Regions from separate parts of the Arthrobacter sp. Hb9-2 genome, predicted to be linked through region 3. Evidence: predicted binding sites of a transcription regulator. Region 3 holds the regulator's gene; each other region holds the start of a gene.
What was found. The regulator HrcA, encoded in region 3, represses chaperone genes, less so after heat shock. The targets are predictions, from matches to a motif close to TTNGCACTCGNNNNNNNCGAGTGCNAA.
Positions count from the first base shown of each region.

Region 1: the regulator HrcA is predicted to act here: its motif matches at 3,210-3,236, upstream of groES (co-chaperone GroES).
Region 2: the regulator HrcA is predicted to act here: its motif matches at 3,087-3,113, upstream of groL (chaperonin GroEL).

Region 1 covers NZ_JBNHGJ010000040.1:24,940-34,876, reverse strand. The annotation lists gene AC5RV1_RS18520 (shikimate 5-dehydrogenase) at 1-639, shown strand, start outside; gene AC5RV1_RS18515 (THUMP-like domain-containing protein) at 645-1,877, opposite strand; gene AC5RV1_RS18510 (hypothetical protein) at 1,931-2,308, shown strand; gene AC5RV1_RS18505 (DMT family transporter) at 2,233-3,168, opposite strand; gene groES (co-chaperone GroES) at 3,393-3,689, shown strand; gene groL (chaperonin GroEL) at 3,767-5,377, shown strand; gene AC5RV1_RS18490 (dihydrofolate reductase family protein) at 5,724-6,326, opposite strand; gene AC5RV1_RS18485 (ATP-dependent DNA ligase) at 6,413-7,936, shown strand; gene AC5RV1_RS18480 (acyltransferase family protein) at 8,097-9,937, shown strand, end outside.
Region 2 covers NZ_JBNHGJ010000050.1:2,673-12,609, reverse strand. The annotation lists gene AC5RV1_RS19840 (ABC transporter substrate-binding protein) at 1-1,182, shown strand, start outside; gene groL (chaperonin GroEL) at 1,282-2,910, opposite strand; gene AC5RV1_RS19830 (ABC transporter substrate-binding protein) at 3,193-4,434, opposite strand; gene AC5RV1_RS19825 (cold-shock protein) at 4,470-4,676, opposite strand; gene AC5RV1_RS19820 (LytR C-terminal domain-containing protein) at 4,858-5,502, opposite strand; gene AC5RV1_RS19815 (DUF3263 domain-containing protein) at 5,553-5,882, opposite strand; gene AC5RV1_RS19810 (uracil-DNA glycosylase) at 6,009-6,779, shown strand; gene AC5RV1_RS19805 (siderophore-interacting protein) at 6,794-7,633, shown strand; gene AC5RV1_RS19800 (threonine/serine exporter family protein) at 7,693-9,180, opposite strand; gene AC5RV1_RS19795 (peptidoglycan bridge formation glycyltransferase FemA/FemB family protein) at 9,218-9,937, opposite strand, start outside.
Region 3 covers NZ_JBNHGJ010000001.1:148,086-158,022, forward strand. The annotation lists gene lepA (translation elongation factor 4) at 1-1,015, shown strand, start outside; gene hemW (radical SAM family heme chaperone HemW) at 1,052-2,281, shown strand; gene AC5RV1_RS00710 (2'-5' RNA ligase family protein) at 2,282-2,785, opposite strand; gene AC5RV1_RS00715 (DUF4870 domain-containing protein) at 2,843-3,262, opposite strand; gene AC5RV1_RS00720 (DUF3097 domain-containing protein) at 3,430-4,284, opposite strand; gene hrcA (heat-inducible transcriptional repressor HrcA) at 4,461-5,474, shown strand; gene dnaJ (molecular chaperone DnaJ) at 5,553-6,680, shown strand; gene AC5RV1_RS00735 (16S rRNA (uracil(1498)-N(3))-methyltransferase) at 6,683-7,465, shown strand; gene AC5RV1_RS00740 (GerMN domain-containing protein) at 7,484-8,443, opposite strand; gene AC5RV1_RS00745 (PhoH family protein) at 8,800-9,888, shown strand; gene ybeY (rRNA maturation RNase YbeY) at 9,885-9,937, shown strand, end outside.

The DNA.
Region 1 (9,937 bases), on a different contig from region 3:
TCCATGCCGTACAAGGAGGACGTGATTGCCCTCGTGGATGAGATGGACCCTTCCGCCAAGGCCATCGATTCCGTCAACACGATCGTGAACAACGAGGGCCATCTGAAGGCGTACAACACCGACTACACGGCGATCGAACAGCTGTTGGTCTCCAACTCCGTGCCCACTAGCTACTCGGTCTTGGTCCAGGGTGCGGGGGGCATGGCCAAGGCCACCGTCGCTGCGCTCCGTGACGCCGGGTTCGCTAATGTCACGGTCCTTGCCCGCAACGAGACCACGGGGCGGGCGCTTGCAGAGCAGTACGGCTTCCAGTGGCGTCCGGCGCTCGACGGCGGGACGGCGGACCTGATCATCAACGTGACCCCTATCGGTATGGCAGGGGGTATGGCAGGGGGACCTGACGTGGACAGCCTGGCCTTCCCGCAGGAAACCATTGACGCCGCGCAGGTTGTTTTCGACGTGGTTGCCCTGCCCGCCGAAACTCCGCTGATCAAGGCGGCGCGGGCCGCCGGGAAGCCGGTAATCACCGGAGCAGAGGTGGCCACTATCCAGGCACTGGAGCAGTTTGTGCTCTACACCGGCGTTCGGCCCACCGCAGAGCAGGTCCGTGCGGCGGAGGAGTTCATGCGCGCCCAGTAGCGCTCTTAGGCCGGCTCCACCACGATGGCCACCCGGTCCTCCCCGATGCGGGTCAGGACCAGGGTGGCTGTTTTGTTGCCGCCCTTCCTGCTGCCTGCGTTTTTGCCGCCGGGTAGCAGCTGCTTGCGGAGTTCCTCCGGGGTCACGGCGGTGCCGCGCTTCTTGATGTCCAGCACTCCGATGCCCTCCGCCTTCACCCAGGCCTTGAGCGCCTTGACGTTGTACGGCATGACGTCCAGCACTTTGTAGGCCCGGGCGAAGGGGGTGTCCACCAGCTGCGGTGCGCAGATGTAGGCGATGTGTTCATCCACCAGGTGCCCGCCCAGCTGCAGCGCGACGTCGGCCACCAGCCCCGCGCGGATCACCGCACCGTCCGGCTCGTACAGGTAGCCTTCCACCGGACCCACCTGGGCTGCGGGTCCTGCGCCGAAATCCTCGCCGCTGGTCAGCTCGGCCGCACCTTCGCTACCCAGGACCAGCGCTGCCCTGCGGACTCCGGGCCGCCGGACGGCGTTGAACCACAGGGCCACTTCGGTGACATCCCCGGACACTGAAACCCACTGGGCTTCGCAGTCTGCGGGCACGGAATCATGCGGCATCCCCGGCCCCATTTTGACGCCGACCGCGCGGCCGGAAGCCGCCAGGGACTGAACAAAGGACAGCGGCGGCGAAAAGGCTTCCGGGTCCCAGATGCGCTTGGTTCCGGAGGTGGAGGTGACCCGCCGCGCAGGATCCAGCCAGACGCCGTCGATCCCGTCCAGCGGAACGGCGGTGGCATCTGCATGGACCACGGTGGCGTTGGGGAAGGGGATGAGGTTCACCGTGGCGCAGGCGGCGGTGGTCTCGTCCATTTCCACCGCGGTCACGGTGATGTCCATCGAAGCCAGCGCCAGCGAGTCGGCGGCAAGGCCGCAGCCCAGGTCCACCACGTGCTTGATGCCCGCCTCCGCGAACCGCTGGGCGTGCCGGGCGGCCACGTTGAGCCTGGTTGCCTGCTCCAGGCCGGCCTGGGTGAACAGCATGCTCCGGGAAAACTCACCGAACTTGGCTTCGGCCCTGGTCCGGAGCCTGGACTGGGTCAGGACGGCGGAGACCATCGCGGGGGAGTGCCCGGCCTTGCGCAGGGCCGAGTTGAGTTCGAACGACGTGTCCTCCTGGTAGGGCCCCAAAGACGCCAAGAGGTCCCATCCCTCGGGGGTCAGGAGCGGCGCGATCTGGTCATGGGGAGCTTGAGACATGCGTTCCAGCCTAGTGGAGGAGGGTCCGGCGGGATGCGGATAGTGTTGAAAGCATGGAAGAGAGCGCAGGCCCCCAGCAGTCCGGAGAACCAGCCAGGGACAGGGGCCCCGCCAGATTCGCCCGTCCGGCACTGATTGCCGGATCCCTGGTGACGGTAGTGTGCATCGGGCTCCTGGCGGTGATCTTTTTCCTCGATACGTTCAATGCCACTGTCTACTCTGTGGGTGGTGACGACATCGCCGGTGACACCCAGGAAGCGCGGGACATCCGGGGGCTTTACGACGGCGCCCGTGCCGGCAGCATCGCCGTCCTGGTTGTTGCCCTGCTGACGGCTGCAGGGGCGGCGGTGGTGCTTTACCGGGGGCGGAACTCGTCGGCCGGTGAGGGTGAGGGCGGGGATGACGTCGACTTCGACGACCTGGGACGCTGAGGCGCCTTTCCGCCTGCGCTGGTGAGCAGCACCCCGGAGATGACCAGGACGCCGCCGAGCACCTGCGCCACAGTGACGGGCTGGCCCAGGGCCACTGTGATGATGGCGGTGAACACCGCGATGAGGTTCAAATAGTTGCCGGCGTTGGCCGCGGTGGTCCGCTTGAGGGCAAGGTTCCACAGCAGGTAGGAGCCCAGCGAGGGAAACAGTGCAATGAACGCCAGGGACCAGCCCTCAGAAGGGGTGCCCGGCAGGCCGGCGCCGGCCACGAGGGCGAGCGGGCTCAGGACCACGGCCGCCATCGCCACCTGCACCGCTGTGGAGGTGATGGCGGGAATGCTCAGCCTGCGGGCGATGATCGTATACAGGCCCCAGACGGTGATGGCCCCAAGGATCAGCAGCTCGCCCTTGTTGATGGAAAACGTCAGCAGGCGCTGCAGTTCGCCGCCGGTGAGCACCAGCAGGACGCCCAGCAGGCCCAGGCCGATTCCCATCCAGCTCAGCGGGCGCGGCCTGTCCCGGAGGAGGACCACGGCCAGCACCATGATCAGTGCCGGGTTCGCGGCGGTCACCAGGGAGGCGTTCAGGGCAGACGTGTGCTGCAGGGCGCTGTACAGCAACAGGGTGTAGCCGCTCATGCCCAGGGAACTCAGGAGCAGCAGGACCGGCCAGCGGCGCAGGACAGCCCGCCAGTCGGGCCGCTCCACGGCGTGGGCCAGCACCAGCAGCGGCACTGCGGCCAGCACCCATCGCCAGAACGTCAGCTGGAGTGGCTCCATAGTCTTCATGGCAGCCTGGCCGACGACAAAATTGCCCGCCCAGAAAAGGTTGGCAAGGATCAGGTATACGGCAGCTCGCACCGCTCAAATCTACATGTGGAGGGTTCGCGGATGACGAAACGCTGGCACTCGCCTTGACCGAGTGCTAACCCTTACATAGAGTCTTCATTAGCACTCTCCCTAGGAGGGTGCTAACACATGAAGAGCTGCCAGCCAGGCTGCTGCCGGCACCGCGACGACGGTATGCCAGCCAGGGCGGAAAGCTTTCCAGTCCACGAATTTGCTGACGAAAAGGAGAGGTCCGAGTGTCGGTCTCTATTAAGCCTCTTGAGGATCGTATTGTTGTCCGCCCGCTCGAAGCCGAGCAGACCACGGCTTCCGGCCTGGTTATCCCGGACTCCGCGCAGGAGAAGCCCCAGGAAGGCGAAGTTGTTGCAGTAGGCCCCGGCCGCTTTGACGACAACGGCAACCGCGTCCCGCTCGACGTTGCCGAGGGCGACGTTGTTATCTACTCCAAGTACGGCGGAACCGAAGTCAAGCACAGCGGCACCGAGTACCTCGTACTGTCCGCCCGCGACGTCCTGGCGATCGTCGTAAAGTAACTCCCCGGATCCCCGTGCCGCTGGTCATGCGTTCTGCTGGTCAGCTGCGCGGGGTTCTGTCTTGAAAGGACAAAACCATGGCAAAGCAGCTTGCGTTTAACGACGCTGCCCGCCGGTCTCTTGAAGCCGGCATTGATAAGCTCGCCAACACCGTCAAGGTGACGCTCGGTCCGCGCGGCCGCAACGTCGTCCTGGACAAGAAGTGGGGCGCTCCCACCATCACGAACGACGGCGTCACCATCGCCCGCGAAGTTGAGCTGGACGACCCGTACGAGAACCTTGGCGCCCAGCTGGCCAAGGAAGTCGCCACCAAGACCAACGATGTTGCCGGCGACGGCACCACCACGGCAACGGTTCTGGCCCAGGCCCTGGTTAAGGAAGGCCTGCGCAACGTAGCGGCAGGTGCCGCTCCCGGCCAGATCAAGCGCGGCATCGAGGTTTCCGTTGAAGCCGTTGCCGCCCGCCTGCTGGAGAACGCCCGCCCCGTTGAAGGCACCCAGGTAGCCAGCGTTGCAGCCATCTCCGCCCAGAGCGAAGAAATCGGTGAGCTCCTCGCCGAGGCATTTGGCAAGGTTGGCAAGGATGGTGTGATCACCATCGAAGAGTCCTCCACCACGCAGACCGAACTGGTCCTCACTGAGGGCATGCAGTTCGACAAGGGCTACCTGTCCCCGTACTTCGTCACCGACGCAGAGCGCCAGGAAGCCGTCCTCGAGGACGCCCTCATCCTGATCAACCAGGGCAAGATCTCCTCAGTGCAGGAGTTCCTGCCGCTGCTGGAAAAGGCGCTGCAGAGCTCCAAGCCGCTGTTCATCATCGCTGAGGACGTCGACGGCGAGGCCCTGTCCACGCTGATCGTCAACCGCATCCGCGGCACCCTGAACGTTGTTGCCGTCAAGGCTCCGGGCTTCGGCGACCGCCGCAAGGCCATGCTGCAGGACATCGCCACCCTCACCGGTGCGCAGGTTGTCTCCCCGGAACTGGGCCTGAGCCTGGACACCGTTGGCCTTGAGGTGCTGGGTACCGCCCGCCGCATCACGGTCACCAAGGACAACACCACCATTGTTGACGGCGCCGGTTCCGCAGAAGACGTGGCAGCACGCGTTGCCCAGCTCCGTGCCGAGCTGACCCGCACCGACTCCGACTGGGACCGCGAAAAGCTCCAGGAGCGCCTGGCCAAGCTGGCCGGCGGCATCGGCGTCATCAAGGTCGGCGCAGCCACCGAGGTTGAGCTGAAGGAAAAGAAGCACCGCATCGAGGACGCTGTTTCCTCCACACGCGCTGCCCTCGAAGAAGGCATCGTCGCCGGTGGTGGCTCCGCCCTGATCCACGCCCTCAAGGCATTGGATGAGGACCCGGCTGTCAAGGCTCTCGAAGGCGACGCCGCCGCTGCAGTGGGCATTGTCCGCCGCGCGCTGGTCCAGCCGCTGCGCTGGATTGCCCAGAACGCCGGCTTTGACGGCTACGTCATCACCGCCAAGGTTGCCGAGCTCGAGACCAACAACGGCTTCAACGCCAAGACGGGCGAGTACGAGGACCTGATCGGCGCCGGCGTCATCGACCCCGTCAAGGTCACCCGTGCGGCCCTCCGCAATGCAGCCTCCATCGCAGCACTGGTTCTCACCACCGAGACCCTTGTTGTGGAGAAGCCTGCCGAGGAAGACGAGCACGCAGGCCACAGCCACTAGTCCCCACAGGGACGTGGGCCCAGCCCTATAGTCACAAAAAACCGGTCCGGCATCGCTGGGCCGGTTTTTTGGTGCCGTCAGACGCTCCATCACGTCCCGCAGCATCGGGCAACCCTCCATCACCTTTGGGTGAACCCAAGGCGCCGAAAGCATATGCCTGCGGGAGCACCGCCGTCGGACTTCATCAGTTAGTGATGGAGCGATGAGCCAAAAGCCGCAGGAGCTGATGGGGCGTTGGATTGAAAACTGCAGGAGCTGATGGGGCGTTGGATGGAAAACGGCCGGAGCCAAATATCACCGGCGCCGTGGACAAGACCAGTTCGTCCACCCGCCCGGGCCTTTCCTATCACATATCCGCCATGTCCTGCGTCTTAACCTCACCGGCGCGCTCGTACACCAGCGACACCGCCCCTTTCGGGAAGCTGCGGGCGGGCTCGGCGAGGCGGAACGAGGCGGGGATGGTCCCGGCGTCGAACAGGCGCTTGCCCTGCCCGAGCGTGACGGGGTAAAGCCAGAGGTGGAGGCGGTCCAAAACGTCTGCAGCGAGCAGTGAACGGATGAGGACGCCGCTGCCAAACATGTGCACCTGGTTGTACTCCTCACGGAGCCGGCCCGCGGCGGTGGCGTCCGGCAGGACTGTCGTGCCCGCCCAGGCCGGAGCGGTCAGGGTGCTGGAAACAACGAACTTCGGCACCCGGTTGAGCGTGCCGCCGATGTCGCCGGACTGGTGCGGCCAGTAGCTGGCGAAGATGTCGTAGGTCTTCCGGCCGAGAAGCAGGGCATCGATGAGGCTGATCTCGGCCTCGATGGCAGCCTCAGCCTCGTCGTCGGATACCGGCATCTGCCAGCCGCCCAGGTCGAAGCCGCCCTCGGTGTCCTCTTCGCGGCCGCCCGGTCCCTGGTAAACGCCGTCAAGGGTCAGGAACAGGTTCGCAACGATGATTCCCATGCGTCCAGTCTGGAACTGCCCTCCGCCGGTGTCCAGCATCGCCCGGCATCCGTACCCGGCATCGGCCGGCGTGGCACACTGGTGCCATGCTGCTCGATGAGCTTGTGAGAACTACGGATGCCGTGGCGTCCACGCGCTCCCGGCTCGCCAAGGTCGATGCACTCGCAGATCTGCTGCGCAGGCTCGAGCCCGCTGACATCGCCACGGCGGTCGGCCTGCTGACCGCCAGGCCGCGGCAGGGACGGGTAGGGGTCGGTTGGCGCGGCATGTCAGCGGCCATGGGGGAGCCGGCCGCTGAACCGAGCCTGACCGTCGCCGACCTCGACGCTGCGCTGGACCGGCTGCTCGTCACCTCAGGCGCTGGATCTGCCGCCGAGCGCGCCGCGACCCTCCGGACGCTGACGGCGGCCGCCACCGAGCGCGAGCAGGCCTTCATCGCCGGCGTGCTGCTCGGCGAACTGCGTACCGGTGCACTCGAGGGCGTCCTCACCGATGCCGTCGCCCGCGCCGCCGACCGGCCCGTCGACGCCGTACGCCGCGCGGCCATGCTCTCCGGTGATCTCGGCGAAACCGCAATGCTGGCTATAACGGGCACGGCGGCCCAGCTCGCCGCCGTCGGCCTGGTGGTCGGCCGCCCCGTGCAACCCATGCTCGCCTCAACCGCGGCCAGCGCCGGTGCCGCGCTGGAAGTCACGGGGGAGGCATCGGTGGAATACAAGCTCGACGGCGCGCGCATCCAGGTGCATCGCCTCGGCGACGATGTGCGGATCTTTACGCGTACCTTGGCCGAGGTAACCCACCGGCTGCCCGAGGTGGTCGAGGTGGTGCGCCGCCTGCCCGTGCGGGATGTGATCCTCGACGGCGAGACCCTGGCCCTCAACGAGGACGGCGGCCCGCGGCCGTTCCAGGAGACCATGTCACGGTTCGGGGCGGACGCCGCGCGCGACACCTTGCTGCACCCGTGGTTCTTTGACGTGCTGCACGTCGACGGGCGGGACCTGCTCGACGAGCAGCTGATGACCCGCATCGAAGTGCTCGAGCGCATCGCTCCCGGGTATCGGATTCCCGGGGAGATCACGGCGGATGCGGCCGTAGCTGAGAAAGTGGCCCTGGATGCGCTGGCCGCAGGCCATGAGGGCATCGTTGTGAAGGCGGTTGGATCGGCCTACGCGGCGGGCCGTCGGGGTTCCAACTGGGTCAAGGTGAAGCCGGTGCTCACGTACGACCTGGTGGTGCTCGCGTGCGAATGGGGGTCAGGACGGCGCACCGGGCTGCTGTCGAACCTGCACCTGGGAGCCCTCGACCCCACCGGCGAGTTCGGCGAACCCGGCGGTTACGTCATGGTGGGCAAGACCTTCAAGGGCCTCACCGACGCCCTGCTGCAATGGCAAACCGGGCGCTTCCAGGAGCTCGAAGTGCGGCGAACGGCGGGCACCGTCTGGGTGGAACCCGTCACCGTGGTGGAGATCGCGATCGACGGCGTACAGTCTTCTTCGCGCTATCCCGGCGGAATAGCCCTGCGGTTCGCACGCGTCAAGCGCTACCGCGACGACAAGACGGCTGCCGAAGCCGACACCATCCAGACACTGCGGGCGCTGCTGCGTTCCTAGCTGGAAAAGGAGCCCCCGGGCGCGCCCGACTGCGCCGAAGTTACGGCCAAGGATGGGTCCGCGAGGTGCTGCGACATCATCCAACGCGCGGTACCTGGCCTGGAAAATACCCCAGTTGGGTAGAATTGATGTTTTGCCTAGCGCCTGTGAGGTATTTTTTGTGTCAGTAGCGAGAACAGCGGTTGCAGCCGGACCGCCTTCCGGAGCCGATGCCAAGAGCCGGAAACCAACGTTCCGGCCGGAGGTCCAAGGGCTCCGGGCCCTCGCCGTCCTGATGGTGGTTGCGTACCACGTCTGGCTGGGCCGGGTGTCCGGCGGGGTGGACATTTTCCTGCTGATTTCGGCTTTCTTGCTCACGCTTTCCTTTGTCCGTAAAGCGGAATCAGGGCGCCCCTTCGGGCTCCTGGGACATTGGCTGCACCTGTTCAAACGGCTGCTGCCGGCCGCCGTTGTGGTCATTCTCGGTATCCTCGCCGGGACGTGGCTGATCCTGCCGCAGAGCCGCTGGCCACAGGTGCTGGACCAGGCCTGGGCGTCGCTGCTGTACAACCAGAACTGGCTGCTCGCTGATACCGCTGTGGACTACTACGCTCAGGACCATGCCGGCGCCAGCCCGCTCCAGCACTTCTGGTCGCTGTCCATCCAGGGCCAGGTGTTCATCCTGTGGCCGCTGATCTTCGCCGGCACCGCGGCGCTGCTGGCGCTGGCGCGCCGCGTCCCGGCACTTAACAGGGCGAACTACCGGGGGCTGCTGGCGCTGGTTTTCGGCACGGTCTTCGCCTTTTCGCTGGCCTACTCCGTGGAGCAGACCGCCACCAACCAGGCGTACGCCTACTTTGACACCAGGGCCCGGCTTTGGGAGTTCGCACTGGGGTCACTCCTGGCACTTGCGCTGCCCTACCTCAAGCCTGCCCGGGCCCTGCGGGTCATACTGGGCTGGGCGGGGCTGGCGGCCATGGTCTCCTGCGGCCTGCTGCTGACCGTGGACCGGTCCTTCCCCGGGTACGTCGCGCTGTGGCCCACCCTCGCCGCGGCTGCGATCATCGTTGCGGGACAATCCGGCAGCCGTTACGGTGTGGACACGTTCCTGGGCAGCAAACCCATGGTGGCGCTGGGGGATAACTCCTATGCACTGTACCTCTGGCACTGGCCCGTCCTGGTTCTTGCGCTCGCCGCCACCGGCGTGGACGCACCCAACCTGGCCCAGGGACTGGGCATCGTCGGCGCATCGGTCGTCCTCGCTGTCCTGACCACCCGGTTCGTTGAAAAGCCGCTCCGCGACTGGCACTGGCCCAAACGCCGGGCCTGGCGCACCGCCGTCGTCATTGTTGCCTGTGGGGCCATCCTGGCCGGTCCCGTGGCCGTCTGGCAGACCACGCTCACCGCAGAGGAAAGCGCGACGGCGGCCCAGCCGCGCGAGCTCACGCCCGGGGCGGCGGCCCTGAACCCGGAGCACGCCCCGGTGCCCGATCCTGACGCCAAGATCATTCCGGGGCCGGCCGCGCTGGACAACGACTGGGCCGGCATCCATGCCCCCTGCACCGGAGCCAATGCCACCAGCGACCCCATCCTCGAAGGATGCCGGCAGGAGGTTCCGGAAGGGGAGGTCACCAAACGCATTGTGGTCCTTGGCGACTCCCACTCCCAGCAGTACCTGGGTGCGCTGGCGCCCATTGCCGCAGCGCGGGGCTGGGAACTGGTGACGCTGCTGATGCCGGCGTGCCGCTTTGGCGCCGAGTCGGTGGAAAGGAACGCGGAATGCAATGCCTACAGCCAGGCCAGCGCCGCCTACGTCCTGGAACACAAGCCCGACGCAGTGTTCACGGTGGCGTCGCTGACCCATGAGGAAGCCCCGTTCGAAACCGAAGTCCCGGGTTACCTGGAGGGCGTCCGGCCGTTTGCTGACGCCGGGATCGAGATTATCGGCATCCGGGACAACCCCCGCTTTACGTTCAACATGCCCGAGTGCATCCAGCGCAACGGCCCGGACGCCCCGGAATG
Region 2 (9,937 bases), on a different contig from region 3:
GCCTGGTGGGGCAACGAGTATCTCAATGCGCAAACCGAAAAGGTCATCGACGCTTTCGAGGCAGAGCACCCGAATATCAAAATCGAGTCCGAACCCGGCGAGTGGGCCAGCTACTGGGACAAGCTGGCTACCAAAACGGCCGCCAACGATGCCCCTGATGTCATCCAGATGGACCAGAAATACATTGCCGAGTACGGCGGCCGCGGAGCCCTGCTGGACCTTTCCAAGCAGAAGGGAATCGATACCTCCAAGCTGGACAAGGAGGCGTTGGCCTCGGGCCAGTACGACGATGCCCAGTATGGGCTGAGCACGGGCCAGAATGCTTATGTCATTATGGCGAACACGAAGGTCTTTGAGGCAGCCAACGTGCCCTTGCCCGATGACACCAAGTGGACCTGGGACGAATTCATCGAGACCGCGTCCAAGATCAGCGCTGCAGGAGAGGGCAAGAACTACGGCGCGGCCTACGGCAGCAATGAGGCGGACCTGATCATCTGGCTCCGCCAGCATGGGGAGAACCTTTACTCCGAGGACGGCAAGCTGGACTTCGACACTAAAACGGCCGCCTCCTTCTGGGAGCGCCTGAAGGAACAGCGCGATTCCAAGGCGAGCCCGCCGGCGACGGTGGCCACGGAGGACTCCGGTGCCGGCCTTGAGGAGAGCCTCTTCGGCACTAACCGGGTGGGCATGGCGTGGTGGTGGACAAACCAGCTCGGCTCCCTCGAAGCCACCACTGGCAGCAGCATCAAGATGCTCCGGGCGCCCAGCAAGGACGGCTCGGCGGAAAGTAACGGCATGTACTACAAGCCAACCATGTTCTGGTCCGCTTCTTCACGGACCAAGCATCCCGAAGCCACGGCCACCTTCATCAACTACCTGGCCAACAGCCCGGATGCCGGCGCCATTCTTATGACCGACCGGGGCGTGCCCACCAACCCGGAGATTGTCGACAGCATTACAGCCTCCCTGAAGCCTGCCGACACCACTGTGGTGGGCTTCCTGAAGGACATCGCCCCTGACATGAAGGAAGCGCCGCCCGTTCCCCCGGTAGGCGCAGGCAGCGTGCAGAACGTGATCAAGCGGTACACCGACGAGGTCCTCTATGACCGCCTGACGCCGCAGGCGGCTGCCGAAGCATTCAAGAAGGAAGTTGAAGGAATGCTGGCCGGCGCCAGGAAGTAGTTCCTGTCCTGCAGAACCCCGACAAATGCAACAGCGGCCCCCTCAAGCGAGGGGGCCGCTGTTGCGTGTGGTGCGTGCGGGACTGGCCCGGCGGGAAGGCTAGAAGCCGCCCATGCCGCCCATGTCGTCGCCGCCGCCAACCGGAGCAGCATTCTTCTCCGGCTTGTCGGCCACAACTGCCTCGGTGGTGAGGAACAGGCCGGCAATGGAGGCCGCGTTCTGCAGGGCAGAGCGGGTTACCTTGACGGGGTCGTTCACGCCGGCGGCCAGCAGGTCGACGTATTCGCCGGTTGCTGCGTTCAGGCCGTGGCCGGCGGGCAGGCCGCGGACCTTGTCCACCACAACGCCCGGCTCAAGGCCGGCGTTGAAGGCAATCTGCTTCAGCGGTGCATCGATGGCAACGCGGACGATGTTCGCACCGGTTGCCTCGTCGCCGGACAGCTGCAGGTTGGCGAATGCCTTGGCACCGGCCTGGATCAGGGCCACGCCGCCACCGGCGACGATGCCTTCCTCAACAGCAGCCTTTGCGTTGCGCACTGCGTCTTCGATGCGGTGCTTGCGCTCCTTGAGTTCAACCTCGGTTGCGGCACCGGCCTTGATGACTGCCACGCCGCCGGCCAGCTTGGCCAGGCGCTCCTGCAACTTCTCGCGGTCGTAGTCCGAATCGGAGTTCTCGATCTCGGCGCGGATCTGGGATACGCGGCCTGCGATCTGGTCGGCGTCGCCTGCACCCTCGACGATGGTGGTTTCGTCCTTGGTGACAACAACCTTGCGTGCCTTGCCCAGGAGTTCCAGGCCGGCGTTTTCCAGCTTGAGGCCAACTTCCTCGGCGATGACCTGGCCACCGGTGAGGACGGCGATGTCGGCAAGCTGCGCCTTGCGGCGGTCACCGAAGCCCGGAGCCTTGACGGCGACGGACTTGAAGGTGCCGCGGATCTTGTTGACGATCAGGGTGGCAAGTGCCTCACCCTCGATGTCCTCGGCGATGATCAGCAGCGGCTTGTTGGACTGCATGACCTTTTCAAGGACAGCAACCAGTTCCTTGACGTTGGAGATCTTGGAGTTGACGATCAGGATGTACGGATCCTCGAGGACCGTTTCCTGGCGCTCCGTGTCGGTGACGAAGTAGGCGGAGATGTAGCCCTTGTCGAAGCGCATGCCTTCGGTGAGCTCAAGCTCCAGGCCGAAGGTGTTGGACTCCTCGACCGTGATAACGCCCTCCTTGCCCACCTTGTCCAGGGCTTCCGCAATGAGGGCGCCGATTTCCTCGTCGCCGGCGGAGATGGACGCCGTAGCGGCGATCTCTTCCTTGGTTTCGATTTCCTTAGCGGAGTTCAGCAGTTCGGCCGTGACGGCCTCAACTGCCTTCTCGATGCCGCGCTTGAGGGACAGCGGGTCGGCGCCGGCCGCAACGTTGCGCAGGCCTTCCTTCACCAGTGCCTGTGCCAGCACGGTAGCCGTGGTGGTGCCGTCGCCAGCGACGTCGTCCGTCTTCTTGGCAACTTCCTTGACCAGCTCGGCGCCGATCTTCTCGTAGGGATCGTCCAGCTCGATCTCCTTGGCGATGGAAACACCATCGTTGGTGATCGTGGGGGCGCCCCACTTCTTCTCGAGGACGACGTTGCGTCCACGCGGGCCGAGGGTGACCTTAACGGCGTCGGCGAGGATGTTCAGGCCCCGCTCAAGGCCGCGGCGTGCCTCTTCATCAAATGCAATGATCTTGGCCATAACGGCAATAGTCCTTTCGGGACAGTCGTTAAGAATGAACCTTCGCTGCAGTGCCCGCGACGGACGATCCTTTGCCGTTGGCCTCTGTATGCCTCCGGGTGCGGATCTCACTCCAGTTAGGTGTTTCTTCGCTCCTCGACCGGTGCCGCGCGCCGCAGGCCGGAACCAGCATTGCTTTAGCAGTCGGTACGTCAGAGTGCTAACTCAATAATTAGCACTCCCCACGTGAGAGTGCAAGCGAAAGGGACGCAAAACAGTACCTCCCGGCAGCGGCGGCTGCGATCAGTTCGAAGCCCGCCCCGCCGTCTCGTGGCCGCTTATTACGGGGTTGTTTTCGGCCCCGTAGGTGAAGACGGTGAAGGTGGCTGCCGTGACGTCCCCGTTGGCGTCGAAGGCAATCGGCCCGGACACGCCGTCGTAATTGGCATCCGGCCCGGACTTCAGACGTGCCAGGCAGTCCTTGTAGGACTGGCACGCCTCCGCAGCAGCTCCGCCCGACGATCCTTCCGCTGTTCCTCCCGAAACGGCAATCAGGTTGGCGGCGATAGACCGGCCGGCGTCGTCCTGTGCCCTCACGGCAGCCAAGGCGGCAACGGTCACGGCGTCATAGGCTTCGGCGGCGAAGGACACGTCCTTGAGGCCCGGGTCCACCGTCAGGAGCCTTGCCTGGAAGTCGGCGTCAGGGAGCTGGCCGGGAACCACCGCCCGGGCGCCCTCCAAGTAGCCGGCTGCCACCCCTGACCCGTACCGGCCGAAGGCACCGTCACTGAGGATGAGCAGCTTCCCGTCAACACGTGAATTTGCCAGTTCTGCCAGCGCACCCTGCGCCCCATCACGGGCGATGACAATGACGGCGCCCGCGTCGGCGTTGCCGGCAGCATCGGCTGCGCTGCCGGCGTCACCCGGCGTGAAGGCGGCAGTTGCCAGCACTTCCACACCAGCCTGCTTGGCAGAAGCGGCGACGGCGGCGGAAAGGTCCTTGCCGTAGGAGCCTTCCTGGTACATCACGGCCACTGAGGTGGCACCGGCGTCCTTGGCCATCTTGACCAGTACCGGGCCTTGTGCGACATCGGCCGATGCGGTCCGGAAGTAATAGCCGCCGCTACTGATGTTGCTCAGCCCGGCGGCCGTGTTGGCGGGTGAAATAAGCGGAGTCCGGGCGCGGGAGAGGACGTCGATGGCCGCTGCGGCATGGCTGGAATCGGTGGGGCCGATGACGACGTCCGCTTTCGCGGCAACCAGCGCCTGGGCCTGTAATGCCACATCCTGCCCCGCGTCGGTGGGCAGGAGCTCCACCGGCCTGCCTTTGTGTCCGCCGGCGGCATTGACCTCCTGCACGGCAAGCTCGGCGGCGGCCAGTTGCGGGGCGTTGAGGAAGCCGTTTTGCCCTGTGTTGTCCAGGATCAGGCCTACCCGCAGGGTACCGTCGCCAGAAGCCTCTGCGGCTTCCACCCGCGCGTTTCCGGTGACGCCGGAACAGGCGGTCAGCACCAGGGTGGAGCAGGCGGCAGCCGTGACGAGCATCCGGCGGAGGTTTCCAGGACGAAGGATCAGATCGTTCACCCGGCCGGCCGGACGCTTTCCGCCTGCGGGCCCTTCTCGCCTTCGCCAACTTCGAGCTCCACGCGCTGGCCCTCGTCGAGGGCCCGGTAACCTTCACCCTGGATGGCGGACCAATGGACAAAAATGTCATCGCCCGAGCCGTCAACGGTAATGAAGCCGTAGCCTTTTTCAGCGTTGAACCACTTGACGGTTCCCAGTGCCATGCTGACCACTCTTTCCGTTATTTCCGGACGCCCCCGGCCGCTGTGTGCCTGCCGGCATGAACGGACCCTGAAAACTCACTCTAGCCAATTCAGTGCCGGTGGCACCGGGATGGCCTTGGCCGGTCCTCGATAGTTATTGAGGCGTGACCCTGCAGTTGGACACCACTTAGCGGCGCACTGCTTACCGGTAGCCGGGCCCCAGGACCACAACCAGCGGTACCTGGAAATCCGTGCTGTTGACGACGGTGGGAATACCCAGAAGCGCCGCAAGGGCCTGTGCGTTGGGCAACTGGTCTGCCCCCTGGTAGAAGATGACGGAGGCCTGCTGCGGGGAACCTGCCCAGTTACCCACCTGTCCCAGAGTCCAGCCGTCCGCCTGGACCGTCCCGCCAACCCGGCTGGCCAGCCCTGCCGTCCCGGCGGCGTTGTAGATGGCGACGCTTTGCGCCTTGTCGATAAACACGGGAGCAGGGTCTGAAGCGCTTGGTTCCGGTTCGGCTTCTGCACTGGTTTCGGGCTCACCGGATGCAGAGGGCGATGCCTCTGCAGAGGGTTCCGGAGAAACGTCCGGAGTGGCGGAAGGTGTGGAACCGGTGCCGGCCAGAGGGGATGCCTCCTGGCTCGAAGCGGCCTGGCTGCCCGGCGCGCTGAAGCCGAGCTTGGGAAGGATCAGGAAGGACACCAGTCCAATGGCCAGTGCGGCCATGCCCACCGCAAGAATGGGCCAAAGCCGTACCCGTGACGGGGCGGAAGCCGTGCGGTGGACACCTTGTCGCGACGCGGTCTCAGGGACCTTGTCGAATTCATCGCGGGCGTATTTGGTCATGATGGAACGACATCCTTGTTGATTGCTGCTGAAGGCTCAGCTTGAGCGTCTTACGCGTCGGACCCCAGGCGCCGTGCAGTACGTGCACGGTGACGCGACGTACGTAGTCTACGCAACCGCTTGACCAGCATGGGGTCGTGGGCCAACGCATCCTCGGTGTCGATCAGTGCGTTGAGCAGCTGGTAGTAATGGGTTGCGGAGAGGTCGAAAAGCTCCCGGATGGCCTGTTCCTTGGCACCGGCGTACTTCCACCACTGCCGCTCCAGGGCCAGCATCTGCTGGTCCCGCTCGCTCAGCGGCGACTCCCGGAGTTTGAAGTCGGCCAGGAGGGACGGCCGGGGTTCCTGCTCCGGCAGGTGCTCCCGGGCTGGTTCCGCCACGGCGTACTCCTTAGCTGGTTACGAAAAATGTCTGACCCCCATGCTACGGACGAATAACAGCATTGTCATTTGGCGCTGCGAAGGGCCCGCCTGCGCCCGGATAGTCTGCCCTGCAAGAATGAGACCGTGTTTGAATCAGATGCCTTGTTCGAACTCGAGCAGGAGCCGGCTCGGGGAGCCGGTTTCGGCGAGTTGGCGCAGCTCCCGCTTGGTGAGCTTATGGCTCCCGACTGGGCCGCTGCCCTGGCGGGCGTCGAAAACGATCTTCGGAAGGTGCTCACCTTCCTCGCCGACGAGGTGGCAGCCGGGCACCAGGTGCTGCCGGCGCCGTCGAACGTCCTGCGGGCCTTCCGGCAGCCGCTCGCCCAAGTTAAGGTCCTGATCGTGGGCCAGGATCCCTACCCGACCCCGGGGCACGCGGTGGGATTGTCCTTTTCCGTGGATCCGCGCACCCGGCCCATCCCCCGGAGCCTGGCGAACATCTACCGGGAGCTGGAATCCGATCTCGGGTTGCCGGCCAGAGTCCATGGCGACCTTTCCGCCTGGGCGGACCAGGGCGTGCTGCTCCTGAACCGCGTGATGACGGTGCGGGCGGGCTCCGCCGGCTCGCACCGCGGCAAGGGCTGGGAGAAGATCACGACGGCGGCGGTCTCGGCGGTCGCCCAACGCCGGGACGGGAGCGGGTCCCGGATGCCGCTGGTTGCCGTGCTGTGGGGAAAGGACGCCGAAGGCGTCCGCCCCCTTTTGGACGGGGCCCCTGCTGTGGCGAGCGCCCACCCCAGCCCGTTGTCCGCATCCCGCGGCTTTTTTGGGTCCCGGCCCTTCAGCCGGGTCAACGAACTCCTGATTGCGCAGGGTGCCCTGGGCGTAACCTGGGAGCTCCCCGCAGCACCCTAGCTTAGGCTTGCCTTATGAGCACCCTTCCCGCCGCTACCAGCGCCACCAAGAAAAGCCGTCCGCAGATCAACCTCTCCGTGCTGCGCAGGGAAGAGCTTTCCCCGCATATGGTTCGAATTGTGGCCGGCGGGGACGGCTTCGCGGACTTCGTGAACAACGGTTACGTCGACCGCTACGTCAAGATCGTCTTCCCCCAGCCCGGCGTGAATTATCCCTCCCCCCTGGACCTGTGGAGCATCCGGGAGATCATGCCCCGGGAACAGTGGCCCTTCACCCGGACCTACACCCTTCGCTGGGTGGACACTGCGGCCCGCGAACTCGCCATTGATTTTGTGGTCCACGGTGACGAGGGCCTCGCGGGCCCCTGGGCTGCCAAGGCCCAGCCCGGCGACTCGCTGACCTTTACTGGCCCCGGGGGCGCCTACAACCCGGCACCGGACGCGGACTGGTACCTCTATGCCGGCGACGAGGCCGCGCTGCCTGCGATTGCGGCATGCCTGGAGTCCCTGCCGCCGGAAGCGGAAGGGTTGGCCTTTGTGGAGGTGGATTCCGACGCCGAGATCCAAACCATCGCTGCCCCCGCCGGAGTGAAAATCCACTGGCTCACCCGCAATGGCGTCCCGGCCGGCGAGAGCGACCTCCTGGTGCAGGCCGTCGCACAGGCCGAATGGCCCGCGGGCCGGGTGGATGTTTTCGCCCACGGCGAGCGGGGCTACATGAAGGCCCTGCGCGGAGTCTTTTTCGACCAGCGGGGCCTGCAACGCAGCCAGGTCTCCCTCTCGGGTTACTGGGCCAAGGGCCGCGTGGAGGATGTGTTCCAGGCCGAGAAAAAGCTGCCGGTGGGACAGATCTAGCCAGGTCAGATCCAGCCAGGATCCATGCAGGCGCTGGCCCCCCAGCCCCTGTCCCGTTGTCAGCGGCGGCGGGCGCGCCGCCGCTCATTGCTCGCCAGGCTGCGCGTCAGCGGCCGGGCAAGGGTGTCCCCGAGGACAATGCCGCCCGCTGTCCCCAGCACGATGGCACCTGCATTGAGCATTCCGCCGGCGCCGAGCAGGATCTCGGCTTCCTCGATGGTGAGCACATACATGGAGCGGAAGATGGTCAGGCCGGGCAGCAGGATCAGGGCTGCGGGCACGGCAACCACCAGCTGCGGCGCCCCCATCCTAAGGGCCACCACACGCCCCAACAGGCCGATGACCACGGCGGCCAGGGCCGGTGAAAAGCGGTCACCCACGCCGAGCTGGCCGGCCGCGAGCAGGACGAGGTAACCGGCCACTCCCACGGCCGCTGTAGGCAGCAGGAGCTGCCAGCTGGTCTGTTCGGTGATGCCAATCGCCATCACGGCCACCGCCACAAAGATCACCAGGACCCACAGGTCGTAGGCCGGCGGGAAGGTTTCGGTGACATCGATGCGCTGCATCCCGGTCAGCTCACCCACGACGAAGGCGACGGCGATACCGGCAACGATGGCGCCGAACGTCAGCAGTGTTGACAGGAACCGTCCTGCTGCCGTCACGGGGAAGCCGTTGATGGCGTCCTGCACCGACGAGACGAGGCGTCCTGTCGGCAGGAGCAGGAGGATGCCGCCCACCACCACGATGGCCGGGGAGGTTGTCAGCCCGAACTGCCAGAGCACCAGCGCCAGCTGTGTCACCACGAAGGAGCAACTGGCGGTGATGAAGAAGTCCGGGACGCGCCAGCGCCCCAGCTGGCGGGCCAGCAGGCTGATTCCGATGTTGGCCACGAAGGCGATCGCCGAGGACACCGGTCCGCCGCCCAGGACTCCAACAAAGACGGCCGCGAACGTACCGAACGCCACGGTGACCATCCAGCGCGGAAAGGGCTTGGGGCTGGTGATGGCCTCATCCAGCCGGCGGATCGCCTCGTCCCGGCCTACTCCGCCGGCCACAATGTCCGTCACCAGCTGGTGAACTTTTGCCAGGCCGGCGTAGTTGTTGGTCCAGGAACGCACCACCCGCAGCAGCGAAATGGGTGTCTGGTCTTTGGGCGCGTAGTTGATGCCGACGGACTGGTTGGTGATGTCCACTTCGATGTTCTTCAGGCCCAGCGCCGCAGTGACGGCGATAATGCTCGTTTCCACTTCGAGCGCACCGGCTCCGTACCGGAACATGGTTTCGGCCAGGTGCAGGGCGAAGTCGAGGGTCTTGCGGGCAGAGGTGTCAACGCCGCCCACCTGGATGGTGGGGTTGGCGTAGGGACTGCCCGTCAACCGGTCCACGATGCTCATCGGCGCCGTGGGCGGGTTTTCACCCTGGACCAGGCGCCGCAGCATTCTTTTGGCTGCGGCGTTCTGCCGGACCTGGGCAGGGGTCAGCGGTTCAGTTCGGGGCAGGCCGTCCGTGTGCGGCCTGCGCCCGGGACGTTCGGGCCGGTCAGTCATGGTTGCCTCCTCCCGGTGCGGTGCTGTGGTTGGTAGTTCAGGCGGGACGCTTCAGGGGCAGCTTGCCGAGCAGGGTGCGGGCAGCGGCGGCCGCCGCGCGGGCCAGCCTGTTGGCGTGGAAGACGGCGGGGCGGACCGGCATTACGAAGTCACCCACCAGCTGGACCACCTCTCCCCCGAAGCCTTTTTTGAACGCATACCCGCCGTGGCCTTCCTCGTCCTGGCCGGAGATGCCGAAAGTTCCGTAGAAGTTGTACCGCGGGTACCCCTTCTCCAGTGCGTGGAGCATCATGCCCCAGTACAAGGACGTGGCGCCGTTGAAGTAGATGTAGTCCTGCACGGTTCCGCCGATGACGCAGACCACCTCGTCCCCGTAGCAGACAAAGTGGATCGCGGCCACTGTGGCGACTCCCACCGAGTCGGGGAACCGCTCAATGTCCTTCAGGCTCCGTTCGTAGCTGTCCACGAGGTCCTGGACCACCTTGAGCCGGTTCGCCTTTTTCTTGCTTCCGGTCTCTTCCACCTCGCGGCGCAGTTCCGCGGCCGTCGCGGATTCCGCCTCCAGCCGCTCGGTGATGGATTTCCGGTAGGCCGGGATATCGATCTTGGCCATCATGAGCTTTGTGAACTCTGCCGAGGTTGTCCGGAGCAGGTGCTCATAGTAGGCACGTTCGCGGTAGACGAAGCCCTTCTCGTCCCCGGCCTTGCTCAGGGCGCCGTAGAAATCGTCAAGGGTTTCCAGCGTGGCCTGTTCCAG
Region 3 (9,937 bases):
CCTGTCCAAGGTTGGCGACACCGTGACAAACCTCGCCAAGCCGGCCGCCGATTCGCTCCCCGGCTACGCCGATGCAAAGCCGATGGTCTTCTCCGGCCTGTATCCCTTGGACGGAACGGACTACCCGGTGCTCCGCGATGCCCTGGAGAAGCTGATGCTCAACGATGCCGCATTGGTCTACGAGCCGGAGACCTCCGCAGCGCTTGGCTTCGGCTTCCGCGTTGGCTTCCTGGGTCTGCTCCACCTGGAAATCACCCGCGAGCGGCTGGAACGTGAATACAACCTGGACCTGATCTCCACGGCGCCCAACGTCGAATACGAGGTGACGCTGGAGGACAAGAAGGTGGTCCACGTGACCAACCCCAGCGAATACCCCTCCGGCAAGATCTCCGAGGTCCGCGAGCCAATGGTGTCCGCCACCATCCTGGCCCCGAACGAATTTGTCGGCGCCATCATGGAACTGTGCCAGAGCCGGCGCGGCGTTATGGGCGGCATGGACTACCTGTCCGAGGACAGGGTGGAAATCCGCTACCGACTGCCGCTGGCCGAGATCGTGTTCGACTTCTTCGACATCCTCAAGTCCAAGACCCGCGGCTACGGTTCCCTGGACTGGAAGGCCGACGGCGACCAGGTGGCCGACCTGGTGAAGGTGGACATCATGCTCCAGGGTGAGCAGGTGGATGCCTTCTCCGCCATCACCCACCGCGACAAGGCCTACGCCTACGGCGTCATGATGACCACCAAGCTGCGCGAGCTCATCCCCCGCCAGCAGTTCGAGGTGCCCATCCAGGCGGCTATCGGCTCCCGGATCATCGCCCGCGAAAGCATCCGCGCCATCCGCAAGGACGTGCTGGCCAAGTGCTACGGCGGTGACATCTCGCGTAAGCGCAAACTGCTGGAAAAGCAGAAGGAAGGCAAGAAGCGCATGAAGATGGTGGGCCGGGTTGAGGTCCCCCAGGAAGCGTTCATCGCCGCCCTCACCACAGACGAGTCCAAGGACAAGGCCAAGAAGTAGTGAACACAGCGTCCGGCAACACCGGAGGCCCCTGCAATGCCTAGCACCCTTCCCCTCGGCGACCCGGCGCCGTCGGACGGTCTGCTGCCCGCCCAGGCGGTGGACGGTTCGGCGGACCGGGCGTTTGGGCTGTACGTCCACATCCCGTTTTGTGCAGTGCGCTGCGGCTACTGTGATTTCAACACCTACACTGCCACGGAACTCGGCGGCGGCGCCTCCCAGGACGCTTACGCCGGCACGGCCGCTTCAGAGGTGTCGATGGCGGCCAAGGTCCTCACGGACTCCGGCCTTCCCCCGCGCAGGCTGAGCACCGTGTTTTTCGGCGGGGGCACACCTACATTGCTTCCCGCAGACGACCTTGCCCTGATTCTCCGGCGGGCCATCGACCAGTGGGGCATCGAAGACGGCGCTGAAGTCACCACGGAGGCGAACCCCGATTCGGTCACGCCCGAATCCCTTGCCATCTTGAAGGACGCAGGGTTCACCCGGATCTCCTTCGGCATGCAGTCTGCCGTTCCGCATGTGCTCAAGGTACTTGACCGCACGCACACGCCCAGCCGGGTTCCGCAGGTGGTGCAATGGGCACGTGAGGCCGGCCTCGCAGTCAGCCTCGACCTGATCTACGGGACACCGGGGGAGTCCCTCGCAGACTGGCGATACTCGCTGGAGACCGCCTTGTCCTACGAACCTGACCACATCAGCGCCTACGCGCTGATCGTGGAGGACGGTACCAAGCTCGCCGCTCAGATCCGCCGGGGTGAAGTCCCCGGAATCGACGACGACGACCACGCCGACAAGTATGAACTCGCCGACCAGCTGATCACCGAAGCCGGCCTCGGCTGGTACGAGGTCAGCAACTGGGCCCGCACGCCGGACCAGGCCTGCCGCCACAACCTCGCCTACTGGCGCGGCGATGACTGGTGGGGAATCGGGCCGGGCGCGCATTCACATGTGGGCGGGGTCCGTTGGTGGAACGTCAAACACCCCACTGCCTATGCCGGCCGTTTGGCGCAGGGCCTTTCGCCGGCTGCCGGCAGGGAGACGCTGGACCTGGAAACCCGGAACGTGGAGCGGGTGATGCTCGAAGCGCGCCTGCAGTCCGGTCTTGAGGTTTCTTCCCTTGGTGCTGACGGCCGGCACGAGGTCGCAGGCCTGATTGCCGACGGCCTGGTGGAGCCTGCCCAAGCCTTCCGGGGACGGCTTGTCCTCACCCTCAAAGGCAGGCTGCTGGCGGATGCGGTGGTCCGCCGCGTACTCCCAGCCTGATTATTCGCCGCCGAGGGTGGTGGTGGTCCTGGTGGGGCTGTCCCAGAGACGGGCTGCGGTGCACTCTCCCTGTGTCAGCACGTCCAGGACATCCATGGCGGTTCCGAGCAGGTGGCCTGGAATCCGGCGCGCGAGGGTGACGTGCGGTGTCCACGCATCCGGCACGGTATTGGCAAAAGCCCCCGTGCACTGCTGATGCAGCCGCGCGTGCATCTGCAGCAAACCCGCCGCCGGCACCACCAGGCGCGCCAGCACGTACTTGCCGGAACCGGCAGGAAAAACCACCAAACCGGAAAACCGGACGTCAATCGGCAGGCCGCTCCACAGATCCTCCGCCGCGGACCCGAGATCCAGGTTGTCGCCTGCCGCCAGGGTGATGTGTGGCCTGTTGCTCGGTGAGGTATGCGTGGCCAGGCTCGGCAGGCCGGCTTCAAGAAGGCGGGCCCAATCCGTCCTGATTGAAGAATCGGTGGGTTCCCCGAAGGTCAACTCGACGCTGCGCATGCACCCATCATGCCGGACGCTGATGGACCGTTTGCAGGGGAGCGGGGTCTGCCTGCGCTACTTGATCCAGCGCAGGTTGTACGGGTAGCGGTGCGGCTGGCCCTTGTTGACGTGGATGCCGGCGGCCACCGAGAAGCATGTGAGGGCGATCCAGATCAGTGTTGCGATGACGGCAAAGATGTTGCCGACCACCGGCACGAAGACAAGGATGTTGGCAACCACTGCCGCGATGGTGGGCGGCAGGCTGAAGTTCAGCGCCTCCTTGGACTCCTGGGCGGTAAACGGGCCCCGGTCACGGAAGATCAGGTAGATCAGCAGGGAAGGAACGCAACCCAAAATGCCGCCAAAATGCGCCAGGGTGGCCCACTGCCGGTCCTCGCTGGCCGTCAGGGGCAGCGCATTTGCCGGAACGCCGTGGTACTCCGAACGGCCCTGGCCGCCCTGGCTGTCCCTGTGCTCACGTGCGTTTTCTGCCACAGTCTGTTCCTTCGAAAGTGCAATGGTGCTGACTAAGAATGCCATGTCTACTGTTGCCGGTGCTGCGATCCGCAGACACTGCAGTATCAAGAATACTGGGTGCAGCGGTGATGCCTGTCCCAACACGGGGCAGGAACAGGCGCGCGGCAATGAGGTTTGACGGGGCTTCAGGGAACCGTGAGGAAATCGATGACTTCCTCCACCCTTCCCAGCAGCGACGCTTCCAGGTCCGCGTAGCTGCGGACGGCGCCCAACAGCTTCTGCCACCCCAGACCGATGTCCTCTTTGGTTTCGTGGGGCCAGCCGAAGGCTGCGAGGATGCCTGTTTTCCAGTCCTGCCCGCGCGGCACCACGGGCCACTTCTCGATCCCCAGGACAGCCGGGCGGATGGCCTGCCAGACGTCAACGTAGGGGTGTCCCACAATCAGTACATTCCCCGCGGCACCGGGAGATGCCATCACGGCATCGGCAATGCGGGACTCTTTCGAATCGGGCACCAGGTGGTCCACCAGCACGCCCAGGCGCCTGCCGGGCCCCGGCTTGAAGCCGGCCACAGCGGCCGCGAGGTCATCAATGCCGTGCAGCGGCTCGACGACGATGCCCTCCACCCGAAGGTCATCTCCCCACACCTTCTCCACGAGTTCGGCGTCGTGCTTTCCTTCGACCCAGATGCGGCTCGCCTTGGCAACCTGGGCTCTCTGGCCTGCCACGCGGACAGAACCCGAGGCCGTCCTGCCGGCGGCTGTCGCCGTGCCTGCGGCCGGCCGCGGAGCGGGCGGCATCAGTCGGATCGCCTGGCCTTCCAGGAGGAACCCGAAGCCCAGCCGGAAGGAGCGGGACTTTCCGTTGCGGTCCTCCAGTGCCACCACATGCATTCCGCCTGATTTCTCCACCCGGGTCACTGCGCCAACCCAGCCGGACTGCACGTCCTCCAGCACCATGCCCCGTTCTACGGGCACTTCGGGCAATTGCGTCTTGGCGGGCGCGGAAAGGTCCTGGGCTCCCCAGTTCTGGTAATGCATCGAATCACTCCGCCTCGCGCTAGATCACGGCCGGGAATTCCGCCCGGAGCGGTACCAATGCTAACAACGGGGTGAGTCATAATAGACTGTTAGCACTTGGGCATGTCGAGTGCTAACCGCTGTAGCGTCACGGTGCGGGCGGAACGCCTGCCCCGAACCCTGGATGGAGGTGGAGAGTGAGCGAGCCACGCAAACTGGAAGTACTGCGGGCCATCGTGGAGGACTACGTCCACTCCCGCGAGCCCGTCGGGTCCAAGGCCCTGGTAGAGCGGCACCATCTTGGTGTCTCCAGCGCCACCATCCGCAATGACATGGCCGCGCTTGAGGACGAAGGGCTGATTACGGCGCCCCACACCAGCGCGGGCCGCATCCCCACAGACAAGGGCTACCGGCTCTTCGTCGACCAGATTTCCGCTGTGAAGCCCCTGTCCCAGGCGGAGCGGCGGGCTATCCAGTCCCTCCTTGAGGGCTCGGATGACCTCGACGACGTCCTGGAACGGACCGTCCGGCTGTTGTCCCAGCTGACTAACCAGGTGGCGGTTGTCCAGTATCCGCACCTTAACCGAGCACTGATCCGGCACATCGAATTCGTTCTCCTGGCACCGCGGAAGGTGCTGGTGGTGCTGATCGCCAACACCGGCAAGGTGGAACAGCGCGTTATCGACGTCGGGCAGGACCTGGCGGATGAAGCCCTCGCTGCGTTGCGCGCCAGGTTCCTTGGCTCCCTCGCCGGGACCCCCTTGGCCCAACTGGGGCACTCCCTGCCCGCAGTGGTGTCCGGTGTCTCCCCGGGACAGCGGCAGGCAGCCCAGGCGCTGGCGCACGGACTGGAGGGCCTGGCCCACAGCAGCCGCGAAGACCGTATGGTGATGGCCGGCACGGCCAACCTCGCCCGTTCCAACGTTGACTTCCCGCTCAGCATCGGGCCGGTGCTGGAGGCGCTTGAGGAACAGGTGGTGATGCTGCGCCTGCTGAGCGAGATGGCGCAGGATCACCGCGGCGTAGCCGTGAGCATCGGCCGTGAAAACCCCTATGACGGCCTGGCGGAAGCATCCGTTGTGGCCACGGGCTACGGCCCGGACAGCGTCGCCAAGATTGGCGTGCTGGGTCCTACCAGGATGGACTATCCCACCACCATGGCAGCCGTTAGGGCTGTCGCCCGTTACCTGTCACGGATTTTGGGGCCCTGACCGCATGACGGCGCCCAAAAGCGCCCAGCAGTGATGCAGTAAGACTGCAGGCAAAACAACAAGGAAGAGATACGAACTTTGAGCAGCCACTACGAAGTCCTTGGAGTCTCACCGGATGCCACCGGAGAAGAGATCAAGAAGGCCTACCGCAAGCTGGCCCGGACCCTTCACCCGGACGTTAACCCCGGTGAGGATGTTGCGGACCGCTTCAAGGCAGTGACCCACGCCTACGAAGTTCTCTCGGACCCCCAAAAGCGGCGGGTCTACGACACCACCGGCAACGAGAACGGCACGGACAACGGGTTCGGCGGGGGAGCGTATGCCGGCCAGGGCTTTGCTTTCCAGGACATCTTCGACACATTCTTCGGCGCCGGCGGCACCACCGGCCCCGCGTCACGGGTCAGGCGCGGGCAGGACGCGCTCATCAGCGTCCGGATCGAACTCCGCGACGCGGTGTTCGGGGTCAACAAGAAGCTCGAAGTGGATACGGCAGTGGTCTGTCCCACCTGTGATGGCTCGTGCTGCCGTCCCGGAACCCATCCGGAGCGCTGCGACATCTGCGGTGGCAGCGGCCAGGTCCAGAGGGCCGTGCGTTCCATCCTCGGCCAGGTCATGACCGCCGCGCCCTGCGGTACCTGCGAAGGCTTCGGAACCGTTATCAAGGACCCCTGCAACGAATGCAGCGGGCAGGGCCGGATCCGCAGCCGCCGTTCCCTGACCATCAAGGTCCCCGCCGGCGTCGCCACCGGCACGCGCATCCAGCTGTCCGGGCAGGGCGAGGCCGGTCCCGCCGGTGGCCCCACCGGTGACCTCTACGTGGAAATCCGCGTCAACAACGATGCCACCTACGTCCGCGAAGGCGACGACCTCCACGCCACCCTGAACATCCCCATGACGGCAGCTGCCCTGGGAACCGACGTGACCCTCGAAACGTTCGATGGGCCGCAGGAGATCGACGTGAAGGCCGGCACGCAGTCCGGAGAGATCATCACGCTGCGCGGCCTTGGTGTCACCCACCTGCGCGGCTACGGCCGTGGTGACCTGAAGGTTCACCTCCAGGTCGAGACGCCGGCGAAGCTCGATCCGGCGCAGGAGGACCTGCTGCGCCAGCTGGCCAAGCTTCGCGGCGAGCAGATTACGGATGGCAAGCTTGCTGCCAGCGGTGGCATGTTCGCCAAGCTCCGGGACCGGCTCGGTAACCTGTAGCGGTGAGCAACCCCGTCTTTTTCACTGCGGCCGGGTCCCTGGACGGGATGGTGCCGGAAGGTGTCTTCGTCCTGGAAGGACCCGAGGCCCGGCATGCGGTTACGGTCAAGCGGCTCGCTCCAGGCGAAGCCGTGGACATCGTTGACGGCGCCGGTACCCGCATGAGCGGCAAGGTTACCGCCGCTTCCTCCTCCGGGCTCGAAGTGGAATGCACCTCGGTGGTTGTTGAGGACCGGCCGGGCACCAGGCTGGTGCTGGTCCAGGCCCTGGCCAAGGGCGACCGGGATGAGCTGGCCGTTGAGACGGCCACTGAACTGGGCATCGACGCTGTTATCCCGTGGCAGTCAGAGCGGTCCATCGTACGCTGGAAAGGTGACCGGGCCGCCAAGGCCCACGCAAAATGGCAATCCGTTGTCACTGCCGCCGCCAAACAGGCCCGTCGTGCCTGGATCCCTGAAGTGCGTGCCGCCGTCGACACCGCCGGCCTGGCCTCCGCGGTGGAGGCGGCCGACCTCGCCGTTATCCTGCACGAGAACGCGGTGCGGCCCCTGCGGTCCGTCCTGGAATCCTGGCTCCCGCCCGGGGCCGCTGACGGCGTGCGCGAAGTGCTGCTGATCGTAGGACCCGAGGGAGGGATCAGCCAGCGTGAAGTGACAAGGCTTTGCGGCCGGGGTGCCGTCACCGCCCTGTTGGGACACCACGTGCTGCGCTCATCAACGGCCGGTCCTGCCGCCGTCGTTCTTGCCAGCGACGTCCTGGGCCGCTGGGCGGCTCCCACAGTTTGAGCCGCCCGGCGGGCGGGGCTAGCGGACCTGAAAGCTTCGGGTGTCCTCGGTTCCGTCCACTTGGCCGTCCGCGTTCGAAGTTTGGGCAACCCGAAGTTCGAAGTCGCCCTCAGGCAGCGTCAGGGCCAAGGTGAACACCCCGGCCTGCGCGGGATCCGCAGCCGCCGTTGTTTCTCCCGTCAGGAAAGGGGTTTTGTCTCCGTTGTCTCCGGACCGCAGGATCTGCCAGCGCAGCTTGCCGCCGGGCAGGGTGCTTCGTCCGGTGATCTTGACGCTGCCGTCGGCCACTTCCACGTTTTCCTGCGGGTCGATGATCCAGACCGGAGCCACCAGCCCGGCGGTACGGGCCATGAGTGACCCCAGCTGCACATGGTCAAAAGCGACGTAGTCGGTGTGTCCGTCCACGAGGATCCGGACACGGATCTGCTGCCCGGAATCAATCAGCCCTGAGCTCGCAGCAGCCGCGGTAGCCGTGTAGACAAGCTGCTGGATGGCCCGGGCCGCCATGTCGGCGTCAAGATTGCTGTTGAAGGCATCCTCCGACACGTCCACGGTGATGACGTCCTTGCCGGAAATGGACGTGGCCAGCTGCTTGGGGTTCTGCCACGGCGTGAAGAAGTCCGGGTCCAGGGGCTTTTCAGACATCATGGCGCGCAGGGCACGGGTCACGGGATTCTCCTGCTCCGGAACGTCCCGGAACTCCCGGTAGAGGAAGACATCGCTGTCGCTGCGCCCAATCCAGTAGACGGGGGCCTTGTTGGAGGACTGGGTAGTCTCCAGGGGTGCACTCGTGGACGGGGCACCGGAGGTAATTCCCGGGGCGGGAGTGCTGGAGGACAGTGTGCCGGTGGGGGAGGGCTCCGGCGCTGCGATGCAGCCTGCCAGGACAGGGACCGTGATCAGGAGACCGGCAAGGACCGCTGAACGGGCGCCGCTAAAGGCACCTCGGGCCCGGCGGGGCGCTGCGGTTTCCGGCAACTTGATTGCCCTGTCCTTTCCTGTCGGGTAGCCGATCCCCGGTCGGCTTTGATACTCCAGCACCACGCTGGATTTCCAGCATTACACAGCCCCGGGGAGCAGAAGCGCCGGGATGCGCTGCGCGGTCCAACTGCAACTGGAACGATATGAGGCCGATATGAAGTTGATACCTAATGACGCGAAACACGCCTTGTGCCGGTGGGAGCCGTCCCGGCGCCCCATTGCTGTATGGGGTCTGGTGTGCCTGCTGGCGTAGGATGGAAGGTACCGCTGGAAGCAACGGCACCAGCCGCCGCAAATCAGCTAACAGCTATTGTTTCGACATCGAGGGGATCACAGGCCTGCGGGCCAGCACCATGACTGAATCAGCTAACGGAAAGCGCAGGCTCGTCACAGGCGAGGGCGCAGCGGGGGAGTTTCCCCATACACTCCCCGGCGTCCGGACCGAAGTAGTCCTTTTCGACAACTCGGACCAGATGGTTCAATCGCTGGGCAGCCATGATGAAGCGTTGCGGTTCATCGAGGAACAGTTTCCTGACGTGAACTTCCACGTCCGCGGCAATGAGCTTTCCATCAGCGGACCGGCGGCTGATGTGCCGCGGATTATGCGGCTCCTCCATGAGGTCCGCGGACTCGTTGCCCGCGGCACGGTCATCAGCCCGGCTGTATTGCAGCAGCTCGTGGCCCTCCTCCGCTCGCAGTCGATGCAGAATCCCGTGGATGTCCTGACCCACGACATCCTGTCCAGCCGTGGCAAGACCATCCGTCCCAAAACCCTGAACCAGAAGAACTACGTGGACGCCATCGACGTCAACACGGTGATCTTCGGCATCGGGCCCGCGGGAACGGGCAAGACCTACCTGGCCATGGCCAAAGCAGTGCAGGCCCTGCAGCAAAAAGAAGTCAGCCGGATCATCCTGACCCGCCCGGCCGTCGAGGCGGGGGAGCGGCTTGGTTTCCTTCCCGGGACCTTGAGCGACAAGATCGATCCGTACCTCCGTCCGCTTTATGATGCCCTGCACGACATGATGGACCCTGAATCCATTCCGCGGCTCATGGCGGCGGGGACCATCGAAGTGGCGCCGCTGGCCTACATGCGCGGCCGCACGCTCAATGACGCCTTCATCATCCTGGACGAGGCGCAGAACACCACGCCCGAGCAGATGAAGATGTTCCTTACGAGGCTTGGCTTCGGATCCAAAATGGTAGTTACGGGCGATGTCACCCAGGTTGACCTGCCCTTCGGTACCCGGTCCGGGCTGCGGATCGTGGAAGAGATTCTGCAGGGCATTGATGGTGTGAACTTTTCCGTCCTGGACGCAGCAGACGTGGTGCGGCACCGCCTGGTAGGCGATATCGTCAATGCCTACAGCATCTGGGACGACACCCAGCGCAGCCGGGTCAAGCATTCGGCAAGCCGGGAAAAACGGGGGGAACACGCGTGAGCATCGAGGTGAACAACGAGTCCGGCGTCCAAGTGGACGAATCCGAACT